3 regions of the Streptomyces sp. NPDC059166 genome follow, and region 1 is predicted to be linked to each of the others. Evidence: riboswitches for the same ligand, from Rfam matches in the RefSeq annotation. Region 1 holds a riboswitch; each other region holds the start of a gene.

Region 1 (4,257 bases):
CCTGCCCGTCGGCATCGCCGGTGCGGCCCCGGCCGCCGATCAGCTGGAGCAGCGGCTCGAGCGGCGCCCCGGCGCCTTCGAGATCCACCGCTACACGGACGACGCCGCCGCCCGCGCCGCGATCGAGGAGAGGGTCGTATACGGCGCGGTGGTGATCACGGGGAACGGGCCGCGGCTGCTCACCGCGTCCGCGGCGGGTCCGGTCGTCGCCCAGCTCCTGACCGAGGCCGTGAAGGCGTCGGCACCGCCCGGGACCGCCGTCCCGGTCACGGACGTCGTCGCGGCACCGGAGGCGGACCCTCGCGGCAGCGCGCTCGGCGCCAGCATCCTGCCGCTCGCACTCGCCGGTGTGGCCGCGGGTGCGATCGTGACCCTGCTCGGGCTGCGCGGGGTCCGCGGCGTCGTGGCACTCGTCGGCGGGGCGGCCCTGGTCGGCATCGCCGCGACCGGACTGACCGACAGCTGGCTGGGGGTGCTCACCGGTGACTGGTGGACCGAGGCGGGCGTGATCGGGCTGACGGTGCTCGCCATCGGTGCGCCGGTGGCGGGCCTCGCCGCGCTGATGGGCGCACCGGGCATCGGCGTGGGAGCCCTGCTGATGGTGCTGCTGGGCAACTCGTTCTCCGGTGTCACCAGTGCGCCCGAGATGCTGCCCGAACCGGTCGGGGCGCTCGGCCAGTGGCTGCCACCGGGGGCGGGCGGTTCACTGCTGCGTTCGGTCGCGTTCTTCGACGGGAACGCCGCGGGCACGGCGACCACGGTGCTCTCCACCTGGGCGCTGCTCGGCCTGGCCGCCGTCCTGGCCCGCGGACGCGTCCGCCCCGAGCCGACGGCGGAAGGCACGGAGCGCCGCACCGGGGTCAGCGCACCGGCGCTGACGGGCTGATCCCGCACCGCACCCCGAGGAGGCCGTGCTGCGCCACAGCGGCGGGGCACGGCCTGCTCGTCCGGCGCTCGCCCGCGGCGGTGGCTCAGGGACCCGACATGCCGCGCCCGGCGCGCGGGTAGTCATCCAGCAACTCTCTCCCGACGAACCGGTGCGGGGCCGCCTCTCCGATCTCGGCATCCACACACGTGAGCCGGCGCGTGAGCGCGCGCCGCTGACGGCCTACGGGCCGTCACACGGGCTGTACCACCGTGGAGATCGGTGCCGCCGTCGAACGGGACACCGTGCTCGACGCCCCGGCAGTCCCGGCGTTCGGACCGGTGCACCACGTCCGGAGAGCAGCACGCCGTCCCGGCCGCCGCATTCCGCGAGGTGAACGCCAGATGCTCCCTTCCCCGTTCCCACCGCTCCCGGCCCTGACCCGGGCCGAGGCCGAGTTCATCGACCGCTACCTGGAGGCGGTCGATCAGCTGGGCCGCATCAATCCGGCGAGGGGAGGCGACACGTACGGGGCGCTCCGCGCGGCACAGGCCCTCGTCTCTCACGCCACCGCCCTCCGGGAGGCACTGAAGCTGATGCACGAGCGAGGCGAGTCGGAGATCCACGCCGAGACCCTGACCCGGGCTCTGCGCCTGCTCGACGGGGAGCGACGGGCGGGCCGGGTCGCCGTACCTCCGGCGCCCTCGGACTGAGCATCCGGGACCGGCTGTTCCCGACGCCGGGTCCCGCGCCGGTACTCCTTCTCACGACACGCCCGATGGCCGAACGAGTTTTCCCCGCTCGTTCGGCGTAGGACGTCCCCCGGCCGAGGGACAGGCCAACTTGCGCGACGGGCGCGGGCTCTGAACGGAATCCGTCCTTCCATCGCTGGTACACGGCGCCTCCGGCGTGGCTCCGAAGCCCGCGGCAGACCCGCGCCAACCCGATCGGGCGAGTCGTGACGACCCTCACATGTCGTCACTTCGAAGAGAAAATCCGGCAGACCTTGCGTAAAGATCCCTGGGACGACAAGAGCCCCCGCCACCGCGGCGGGGCGGTCCGGGCGGACGCCGAGTCCTGCCGCCGTCCGGATGACTGGTCGACAGAGTGGATCGGCAGGAGTGGAGGACCCGAGCAGTACGGGTCGCCGGGCAACCGGACGACCCTCGGGGTGAAGCCGCAGCGTGCGGCCGGGCAACTTCGCCAGCCCGAACCCGACAGGTCATCCTTCACAGGCGGCTGACGAAGGGTTGCGCATGACTGCGCAGGTTCATGTCCCGTCTCTGTTCGCCCGGGTCGGCACGGCCTCGGTCCTCACATTCGCCGTGGGCACCACGATGATGGCCCCCGGATTCGTGCACGAAGCCGAGGCCGCCGCCCATTCGGCCACCGCGCTGAAGATCGCGGCCTCCAAGAAGGGTGCTCCGTACAGATGGGGAGCCACCGGCCCCCACCGCTTCGACTGTTCGGGGCTCACTCTCTACTCGTTCAAGAAGGCCGGGAGGAAACTCCCCCGCACGGCCCAGCAGCAGTACAACAAGACCCGTCATATCTCCAGGTCGCAGCGGCAACGCGGCGACCTGGTCTTCTTTCACGCGGGTCGCAGGGTCTACCACGTCGGCATCTACGCGGGCGACGGAAGGATCTGGCACTCACCGAAGACGGGGGCCGTGGTCCGGCTGGAGAAGATCTGGGCCTCGAACGTCTGGTACGGGAGGGTCCGCTGATCCTTTCGCCCCTTCCGGCCCGGTGCGGCAGGGGTCCGGTCACCAGGACCGGACCCCCGGCAGGGTGAGCGCCGCGCCGCTGCCGCCCTCGACGCCCCGGCGGCACGCGGCCGGCGCAGCCACGGCCCGGGCCGGTCCACCAGCCGCGCCACGGCCGGGAACCGGACGAGTGCGAGCAGCGCGACCGCCGAGGCCGGCAGGGCGATGCCGCGCAGCGGGGGCGGCAGGGCGGCTCCGCAGCCGGGCGCGGTGGCGCCGCGGGACCGGGCGCACCGTGAGCGACCGCGCGTGTGAGCCGGCGGATCAGGCCTGCGCCGGTACCGGCCAGGGAAGCGCGATCGCCACCGTCTTGCCCCCGTCCGGCGTGGGCGTGACGGTGAGTCGGCCGCCGTACTCCTTCGCCAGGGCCCGGATGATCACCATGCCCCGCCCGTTGTCCTGCCGGACGGCCGCCGGAAGCCGTTGGGGGCGGCGCGGGTGACTGTCCGTCACTCCGAGGCTGAAATGCCCCTCCTCGTCGAGCCGGAGGCCCACGGTGAAGGTGGGTGACTGGCCGAAGGTGTGCTGGACGGCGTTGGTGGCGAGCTCCGAGACGATCAGCCGGATGGTGTCGGCGGCGTCCGCCTCCTCGGCCAGTCCCCATTCGGTGAGTACTCGGGCCACGTATCTGCGGGCCACGGAGACCGAGGCCGGATCGCTCGCCAGAGTGACGGTTGCTTCCTGATGGTCTGCCATGGCGACGCCGTCCCTTCCCACCCGGACCGACATGTGAGTCGGCCTGGACTGTGCTTCGCGCCAGACTGCCACCGATACCGCGCCCGATGACGGCGATCCCCCAAGATATGCATATATCTGTCGCCCATTACGGTGAACTATGCCCCGGAACCGGCGCGCTGGCGCGACACTGACCCTTTTGAGGCCGGTTCCCTCGGAGCCGGCCCTCCGTACAACGGGAGGAGACCGCCGTGCGGAACGGCCCCGCGGTGCGCCGCCGCAAACTCGGGGAGGAACTGCGCGCCCTGCGCCACACCTCCGGACTCACGAGCCGGGAGGCCGCTGCCCTACTGGGCTGGCACCAGTCGAAGGTGAGCCGCATCGAGACGGGGGCGAGCGGGGTGACCCCCCGTGACGTGACCAGGCTGCTGGACGTGTACGGGGTGGACGACCGCCAGCTGCGCTCCCTGCTGCAGACCCTGGCGGGTTCCGCCGGCGGCGGCGGAAACGGATGGTGGCATGCCTACCGCGGGCTCATCCCCCCGCAGTACCGGGACTTCATCAGCCTGGAGTCGCAGGCCTCCACGGCCCGCACGCTGGAGACCTCGGTGGTGCCCGGTCTGCTGCAGACCGCCGACTACGCGCGGGCGGTGACCCGTTCCTCCCTGGACGGGCTGCCGTCGGCACAGCTCGACTCCCTGGTGGAGGTGAGGCTCGCCCGGCAGGGCGTCCTCATGGGGCCCCGTCCCCTCCGGCTGAGCGCGGTGCTCGACGAGGCGGTGCTGCGACGGGAGGTCGGCGGGCCCGGGGTGATGAGAGAGCAATTGCGCCATCTTACGGAGATCGCACAACTCCCCCACGTGACACTCCAGTTACTCCCGTTCGAGAAGGGCAGCTATATCGGCCTGTCGGGACCTTTCGTCATTTTCTCTTTTGAGACCACTTCCGACC
Region 2 (4,257 bases), on a different contig from region 1:
CTCCGTCAGGTGCTCACCGTGGTCGGACGCGCGGATGAGGTCCGAGATCAAGTCGTCCCCGAGGTCCGCCCGCTTCCGGTGGATCAGCTCGGTGAGGTACGTGCGGATCCTCTTGACCGAACGGGCGACTCCGCCCCGTGGGCCTCCGCCGTGGCGGATCATCATCCCGGCCCAGTCTCGGAAGTCGTCCTGGTCCTCGGGGGGAACGCCCAGCAGGTCGCAGATCGCGTAGATGGGGAGGGGGAAGGCGAAGTCGTGGATGAGGTCCGCGCTCCCCTTCTCGGCGAAGGCGTCGATGAGGGAGTCGGCCAGCTCCTGCACGCGCGGAGCGAACGCGGCGACCCGGCGCGGGGTGAACGCCTTGGACACGAGCCGCCGCAGCCGGGTGTGGTCGGGAGGGTCGATGTTGAGGAGATGGGTCATCAGGTTGGCGCTGCGTTCGCCGGGGATGCCGGTCCTGCTCTTCCCCCGCGCGTCCTGCGCGTGGTGTGCGGGATTCTTCGAGAGCCGGCTGTCCGCCAGGGCCTGGCGCGCATCCGCGTACCGGGTCACCAGCCAGGCCTCGACACCGCTGGGCAGCACCGTCCAGTGCACGGGGCTGTGCTCGCGGAGCCAGTCGTAGGCCGGGTACGGGTCGGTCGCGAACTCCCAGGTGAAGAGTTCGGGCTGCGGAGTGCGGTTCACCGGACGACAGTACCGGGCTCCGGCTCAGGCTTCCCTCCCCGCGCGGGGCTGTGACCGCCGTCCCGGCGCAGGCCGGCGACGGCCCCGGCGATCTCAGTATGCGGACGGCCTGGATCTCGCGCGCGGTGACGGTCGGTGCCGCGGAGAAGGGGCCGGTACCCTCCGCCGCCCGGACGCCCGACAGGCCCGCCGGGAGGGGCGGGTGACGCGGGCGACGCCGCCCCGGCGCCTTCCCGACCTGCGGATCGCCGTGGATGGGGCCGATCCGGGACGGCGTGGCGGTCTCGTCATGCGTGGACTGTGCACGCTTCCCGTGGAGTTCGGGACGCGCCTCCCCGCCGTCAGAAGTGACACTCTGTCAACTCTGTGACTTTCACGTGATCTCCGCTGCATCGACTTGTGACACACGTTCGAGTAGGGCTAGGTTCACCCCTCGACCCACCCGTCACATGTCAGTCACACGGAAGGCAATCCCATGGGCTCCGCGAACGGCAGACACCGTCGCCCTCGCCAGGCACCCGCGATCGTCGTCGCCGCAGGCGTCACGGGATCGGCCATCGCCATCCCCCTGCTCGGCGCGGGCGGCGCGCAGGCCGCCGAAGCGACCACCTGGGACAACGTCGCCGAGTGCGAGAGCGGCGGCATGTGGAGCGCCGACCTCGGCAACGGCTACTACGGCGGTCTGCAGCTCTCCCAGGAGACCTGGTCGGCCTACGGCGGTACGCAGTACGCCGCCCGGGCCGACCTCGCCAGCCGCTCGCAGCAGATCGCGGTCGCCGAGAAGGTGCTGGACGACAAGGGCCCGCAGGCGTGGGCCAGCTGCGCCGTGATCTCCGGGCTCGCGCTGGACGGCACGCTGCCCGGCGTGGATCCGGGCGACGAGCCGTCCGACGACTCCGCGGACAGCGCCGGGCCCTCCGAGGACCCCTCGGCCGAGGCCGGTGGCGCGGCGGACACCGCGGACGGCGACGACGCCTCCGCGGGGAAGGACGCCGCGGAGGGGAAGGCGTCCGCCGGCAAGGAGGACGCGAGCGGGAGCGAGAAGGGCGGCGAGTCCGCGGCCTCTCCCTCGGCCTCCCCCTCGGCGACGCCCTCGCCCGAGGACTCCCAGGCACCGAAGGGCGGGAAGCACCGGGGTGCCCCCGCGCCCGAGGAGGGCGCCGATTCGGCGCCCGGCACCGGACGCGACACCGCCCGCCACGCCTCGCGCGGCGACTCCGGCGCGCGTGAGGGCGCGGAGGACGCGGAGGGCACGTACACCGTCCGCGAGGGCGACAACCTGTGGGCGATCGCCGACGCGCAGGAGCTCCCCGGCGGGTGGCCGGCCCTCTACGAGGCCAACAAGGACGAGCTGGGTCCCGACCCGGACCTGATCCTCCCCGGCCAGAGCCTGGACCTGGGTGTCGGCGACAGTGCCCAGGACGCTTCGGCGGAGACCCCCGCCAACTGATCCAAAGCGTTGAAACACCCCGAAATCGGGGGCAGTTAAGAGGCCTATGTCCACTTATGCGTAAGTGAGACATGGGTCTCTTTGCGTCGGTCGGCGCGTCTCGGGCGTCCGGTCCGTCCGTATTGGCTCCGACCTGCGAAAACGATCCTTCGCGCCGCTTCGTTACGGGCTGATTGGTCGTTATGTCCATCTTTGAATGTGGGCGTTGCGTGTGATTACCGTCGGAGCCGCTCGCACCGCGGGCACCTTCGACCGTCACGCCGAATCCTGCCGTCGGTCGAGGGGTACCGACGCGTAAAGCGCCGTAGGCAGGAGCGGGGGACCCAGGTAGGTGCCGGACCCGGACGTCGAGAGACGGAGGGGGACGGCTAGGGGTGGAGCCGCCCGCGGGAGCGGGTGGCCGGGCAACTCACAGGCCCGAACCCGACAGCTCACCTCGTAGGCGTCGGTGAGGAGAACCATGCTGCTTTCCAGCACGGGCAAGCACCGTCGCCCGTCCAAGGCCGTTCGGATCGCGACCCTGGCCGGTGTCGCCGGTGCCGCCGTCGCCGTGCCGCTCATGGGCGCGACCAACGCCTCCGCCGCCTCCGTGGACACCTGGGACGCCGTCGCCCAGTGCGAGTCCGGTGGCAACTGGTCCATCAACACCGGCAACGGCTACTACGGCGGCCTGCAGTTCTCGGCGTCCAGCTGGGCCGCGGCCGGTGGTACGCAGTACGCCGCGCGCGCCGACCTGGCCACCAAGGACCAGCAGATCGCGGTCGCCGAGAAGCTGCTCGACATGCAGGGCCCGGGCGCCTGGTCCTGCGCCTCCGCCGGCGGCCTCACGAACGACGGTGTGGACCCGGGTGTCGACACCGGCTCCGCCAAGAACGGCGACACGGCCCCGAAGGCCGCGCCGGAGCGCAAGGCCGAGCAGCCCACCACGCGCAGCGAGAAGCGCACGGCCCCCGAGAAGACCGTCACCACCCCCAACGGCAAGAAGGTCGCCAAGGGTGACGGCGAGTACAAGGTGAAGGCCGGCGACACCCTCAGCAAGATCGCCGACGCGAAGAAGGTCAAGGGCGGCTGGAAGAAGCTGTTCAAGCTGAACGACGACATCGTCGAGAAGGCCGACCTGATCTTCCCGGGGCAGCAGCTCCACCTGAAGTAGTCGGAAGCAGCCCGGGGTCTTCCTCCTGCCCCGGAGGGCCCGGCCCGGCGTGCAGACCCCCCGCACGCCGGGCCGGGCCGTTCCGCACCCGCCGCGAGGGTGCGGGATCAGGGGCGCCGCGCACCCGGGAGCGCGGCCACCGCCCTCCCGGGAGCGGGCCACCGCTCACCCGTGGAGGCGAGCGTTCAACTGTTGTGGTTACTGTCCAGTAAGATTCTGGAGATTTGTCCGTAATGCAGGCCCTCGGGTCCTTTTTCGTCCCAGGGGACGGGCGGACGGCCGACGGAGCGGGCCGGGCCGGTTAGGCTCGTGACGCAAGGCCACAGTGACCCTGCCCAATCAGTGTCAGATCCCAGAAGGAGATGCCTCGTGCCGTCCATCGACGTCGTCGTAGCCAGGGAAATCCTCGACTCCCGGGGCAACCCCACGGTCGAGGTCGAGGTTGGCCTCGACGACGGCAGCACGGGACGTGCTGCTGTTCCGTCCGGAGCCTCCACCGGCGCGTTCGAGGCCATCGAGCTTCGCGACGGTGACCCCAACCGTTACCAGGGCAAGGGCGTCGAGAAGGCCGTCCTCGCCGTCATCGAGCAGATCGGCCCGGAGCTCGTCGGCTACGACGCCACCGAGCAGCGCCTCATCGACCAGGCGATGTTCGACCTGGACGCCACCGAGAACAAGGGCTCCCTCGGCGCCAACGCCATCCTCGGCGTCTCGCTGGCCGTGGCCCACGCCGCGTCCGAGGCCTCGGACCTCCCGCTCTTCCGCTACCTCGGCGGCCCGAACGCGCACCTGCTGCCCGTTCCGATGATGAACATCCTGAACGGCGGCTCGCACGCCGACTCCAACGTGGACATCCAGGAGTTCATGATCGCGCCGATCGGCGCCGAGTCCTTCTCCGAGGCCCTTCGCTGGGGCGCGGAGATCTACCACACCCTGAAGAAGGTCCTGAAGACCAAGGGCCTGTCCACCG
Region 3 (4,257 bases), on a different contig from region 1:
GGCCACGCCGCACGGCGAGGCTCCGGCGGGACCGGGTGGGGCGCGGTACCGTCCGCAGCCGTGGGCGGACCGGGCAGGAGTACACAGGTGGGGAAGCAGGAGCTGCGCCGCGGCGGATCCGGCGGGGGCACGCGTTCGCGGATGTTCGTGCGCTATCTCCCGGCGCTGATGATCTGTGTGGGGGTGGTCTTCGACCTGGTGACGCCCACCAGGGTGTCGGCCGTCCCCCTCTTCGCCGCCGCCCCGCTGATCGCGGCACCGTTCTTCTCGATGGCCTCGACCGTCCGGACCGGCGTGGCCGCGTTCCTGGTGGTGCTCGCCATCCGCCTCTCGGACGGCCGTATCGCCGAGGTGGTGCCGATCACCGATCTGCTCACGGTGTTCACGGTGTCCGTGCTCTCGCTCCTCATCAACCGGGTGGTACGCCGCGGCAACGAGCAGCTGGCCTCGGCCAGGGTGATCGCCGAGACCGCGATGAGGGCGGTGCTCCCGGTGCCGGACGACCGGATCGGCGGGCTGCTGGTGGCGGCCCGTTACGAGGCCGCCCAGGCCGACGAGTTCGTCGGCGGCGACCTCTTCGCCGTGGCGGACACCCCGTACGGGGTGCGTCTGGTGGTCGGTGACGTCCGGGGGAAGGGGCTGGACTCCGTGGCGGCGGTGGCCGTCGTCATCGGCGCCTTCCGGGAGGCAGCCGAGCAGGAGCTGTCGCTGGAGGGTGTCGTCCAGAGGCTGGAGCGGGCGCTGGCCAGGGAGGGGTCGCGGCGTGGCGGCCTCGACTCCATGGAAGGGTTCGTCACCGCCGTCCTCGCGGAGGTGCCGGCCGGTTCGGACATCCTGCGGGTCGTCAACCGGGGGCATCCGGAGCCGATCGTGCTGCACGCGGACGGGGCACTCGACGTGCTCGCGCCGACCGTGCCCGCCCTGCCGCTCGGGATGGGCCTGGACACGGGACCCGACCGCTCGGACGAGTGGACGCTCCCGGCCGGGGCGACGTTCCTGGCGTTCACCGACGGGCTGTCGGAGGCGCGGGACGCGAACGGGGTCTTCTACGATCCGGCGGCCCGGCTGCGTGGCCGGCTCTTCCCGGGGCCGGACGAGATGCTGTCGGCGCTCACCGACGACGTACGGCTGCACACCGGAGGACGGTCGACGGACGACCTCGCGCTCCTCGCGGTCGGACGCCCTTCCCGCGGGCAGTCGGCCCGGCGGACGACGGTGAAGATCGTGGGGCGGGGCGGTGAATGAGCGGTCGCGACGTTCGGTAGTCGCAGGACCCCGCTCCGCATAACATTTGACGAACCGTCAGAAACCGGTGGCCGGATCAGGGGCGCTCAACTCGCCCGGTTGCGCCTGATTGATCCGTTGAAGTCCAGGCCGAAGCCTTCAGAGATCTGCCGGAACGGCTTGGAATCAAAGCCTGGTGTCTATTAACGTTCGATAACGCAGCGCGGTTGTACCTGCCGTCGCAAGAGGCGGCACCGTGCGCAGCGCCGAATTCCGCAAGGGAACCGGGGAACCACCTACATGGGGTGAATCGGACACCTGTGTCTCGAGAGAGGCGAAGGGGTCCGTAGGAGACCTTCCTGCTCCGAACCCGTCAGCTAACCCGGTAGGCGAGAAGGAAGGAAAGGAGAGCGCCCACGTGGCGTCGAATCAGCCTGCCCCCGAGGCTCCGTCAACCTTCGGCTTCGGTGAACCGGACAGGCCGGGAGAGGAATGGAACCCCACCGAGGAGTCCATCCGTCCCGTACGCGGCCGTCATCGCGTGGCCAAGCAGCGCGGTCTCGCCCGTAGCTCCACCGTCCTCGGGGTCGGTGTCATCGCGGCTGTCGGCGCGGGGGGCATGGCCACCGCGCAGAGCAAGCCGCCGGTCTCCATCTCTCTTCCCGATTCCATCGCCGACAACCTTCCTGACGTCAAGTCCCTGCCCGGCGTAGGCGCGTTCATGGGTGACGGCTCCGGCGCGGACCAGCAGACGGCCGCCCTGGGATCTCCGCTCACGACCGCGGGAATCACCGAGGCCGAGGCCGAGCAGGGTGCCACCGACGCGGGCGAGGCGCTGCGCGCCCGCATCCTCCAGCAGGCCGAGCAGCAGCAGGCCGGCGCCGATGCCGAGGCCAAGGCCGCGGAGGAGCAGGCCGCCGCCGAAGCGGCCGCGGCACAGGCGGCGAAGCAGCAGAGCGCTGCGGAGAAGGAGGCCGCCGCCAAGAAGAAGGCGGCCGAGGAAGCGGCGAAGAAGAAGGCGGAGGCCGAGCGCCTTGCCAAGCTCGCCGCGAGCTACGCCATTCCGACCTCGTCGTACACGATCACCTCGACCTTCGGCCAGGCCGGTTCGATGTGGTCCTCGGGCCATCACACCGGGCTGGACTTCGCGGCCCCCACGGGCACGCCGGTCAAGGCCGTGCACAGCGGGACGGTCAAGTCGGCCGGCTGGTCCGGCTCGTACGGTTACCGCACGGTCCTGGAGCTCGAGGACGGCACGGAGGTCTGGTACTGCCACCAGTCGTCGATGGACGTCACCGCCGGACAGAAGGTCACCACCGGCGAGACCATCGGCCGGGTCGGAGCCACGGGCAACGTGACGGGGCCCCACCTCCACCTGGAGATCCACACGCCGGACGGCACGGGCATCGACCCGATGGGCTGGCTGCAGAGCAAGGGTCTCTCGATCTGATCCAGACGCCGGTATCCGGCGCTTCGAAACCCCGGCGGTCCTGACGCACAACCCCCCGACGTCAGGGCCGTCGGTCTGTCCGGGGCGGTGCGGGCGCGGGCGGTCGGTGGGCGGGCCCGTCGGGCTTCCCGGCTTCGGGCTCTTCGGGCTCACGAGTCCGGGCTTTCGGCTCCGGGCTTACGGCTTCCCGGGCGGGGGCGCGCGGCAGTCGGGGAAGACGGCGCCGGCCGGGACTGTGGCGGCAAGGACACCGGCACGGACGCCGGTGAAGTGGAATACGAGGCTCCCCTGATCTGTTGTCGCCTTCCATGACTTCTCTTCGCACGCTCGGATCATCCGACCTCAAGGTCTTCCCCCTCGCCCTCGGCGGCAACGTGTTCGGCTGGACGGCCGACGAGCGGACGTCGTTCGCGGTGCTCGACGAGTACGTGTCGGCCGGCGGCAACTTCATCGACACAGCGGATTCCTACTCCGCCTGGGTCCCCGGCAACGAGGGCGGTGAGTCGGAGACCCTGATCGGCAAGTGGCTCGCGGCCCGCTCCCGTCGCGACGATGTCGTCATCGCCACCAAGGTCGGCGCACACCCCGCGTACAAGGGCCTCTCGCCCGCCACCATCAAGGCGGCGGCCGAGTCCTCGCTGCGCCGGCTGGGCACGGACCACATCGACCTCTACTACACGCACTTCGACGACGAGACGGTCCCCGTCGAGGAGATCATCACCGCGCTCGACCAGTTGGTGAAGGCCGGGACGGTCCGGGAGATCGCCGCCTCCAACATCAGCCCCGAGCGGCTGCGTGCCTCCCTGGACTTCTCCGAGCGGGAGGGCCTGGCACGCTACGTGGCGCTGCAGCCGCACTACAACCTCGTCTCGCGCGACACCTACGAAGGCGCTCTCCAGGATGTGGCTGCGGGCGCGGGGCTCGCCGCGGTCCCGTACTTCGCACTCGCCTCAGGGTTCCTCACCGGCAAGTACCGCCCGGGTACCCAGGTCGACAGCGCCCGTGCCGAGGGCGCCGGCAAGCACCTGGAGACCGAGCGCGGCCGCAAGGTGCTGGCGGTCCTCGACAAGGTCGCCCAGGAGCACGGCGCGGAGATCGCGACGGTCGCCCTGGCCTGGCTGGCGTCCAGGCCCACCGTCGCCGCACCGATCGCCTCCGCGCGGACCGTCGGCCAGCTGCCCGCCCTGACGGCCGTGGCCGGGCTCCGGCTGACCGAGGCCGAACGTGCCGAACTGGACGCGGCATCGGCCTGACCCGGCCGGGCACCCGAGGTCCGCAGGCCACGTGAGGTCCCGCCGCCCCGGAGCCCTCCGGGCACCTCAGGCCTCCGTGTGCATCAGGCCTCCGTGCACCTCAGGCCTCCGGGCACCTGAGGCCCCCCGGGAGATCTGAGCCGTCATCCGGTCACCGGGGTCTCAGGCGGGTGGTGTCCGCCGGCCGCCGTCGTCCAGGTACGGGTTGTAGCCCCCGTAGTGCCGGTGAGGGGCGGGGAGCGGCCGCGGATGCGCGCCTTCCGGGGTGAACTGCCGGGGAAGCGGCGGAGCGGGTGGGGCCCCTCGCAGCCGCCCGGTCGCTCGTGCGGC

What was found. A riboswitch is a leader RNA that binds a small molecule or an ion and turns the genes downstream of it on or off. The one in region 1 is predicted to bind cyclic di-AMP.
Region 2: it holds a riboswitch for cyclic di-AMP, as region 1 does, so the genes downstream of both, ACFXOA_RS15930 (transglycosylase family protein) here and ACFXOA_RS30170 (C40 family peptidase) in region 1, are expected to answer to the same signal.
Region 3: it holds a riboswitch for cyclic di-AMP, as region 1 does, so the genes downstream of both, ACFXOA_RS28455 (M23 family metallopeptidase) here and ACFXOA_RS30170 (C40 family peptidase) in region 1, are expected to answer to the same signal.

Annotation. Positions count from the first base shown of each region.
Region 1 is NZ_JBHZCI010000059.1:18,740-22,996, forward strand. It holds gene ACFXOA_RS30160 (ABC transporter permease) at 1-886, shown strand, start outside; gene ACFXOA_RS30165 (hypothetical protein) at 1,270-1,578, shown strand; cyclic di-AMP (ydaO/yuaA leader) riboswitch at 1,937-2,118, shown strand; gene ACFXOA_RS30170 (C40 family peptidase) at 2,122-2,592, shown strand; gene ACFXOA_RS30175 (ATP-binding protein) at 2,896-3,327, opposite strand; gene ACFXOA_RS30180 (helix-turn-helix domain-containing protein) at 3,558-4,257, shown strand, end outside.
Region 2 is NZ_JBHZCI010000018.1:63,454-67,710, forward strand. It holds gene ACFXOA_RS15920 (cytochrome P450) at 1-684, opposite strand, end outside; gene ACFXOA_RS15925 (transglycosylase family protein) at 1,160-2,134, shown strand; cyclic di-AMP (ydaO/yuaA leader) riboswitch at 2,425-2,594, shown strand; gene ACFXOA_RS15930 (transglycosylase family protein) at 2,595-3,287, shown strand; gene eno (phosphopyruvate hydratase) at 3,657-4,257, shown strand, end outside.
Region 3 is NZ_JBHZCI010000049.1:28,315-32,571, forward strand. It holds gene ACFXOA_RS28450 (PP2C family protein-serine/threonine phosphatase) at 142-1,245, shown strand; cyclic di-AMP (ydaO/yuaA leader) riboswitch at 1,479-1,631, shown strand; gene ACFXOA_RS28455 (M23 family metallopeptidase) at 1,643-2,674, shown strand; gene ACFXOA_RS28460 (aldo/keto reductase) at 2,983-3,927, shown strand; gene ACFXOA_RS28465 (PrsW family intramembrane metalloprotease) at 4,090-4,257, opposite strand, start outside.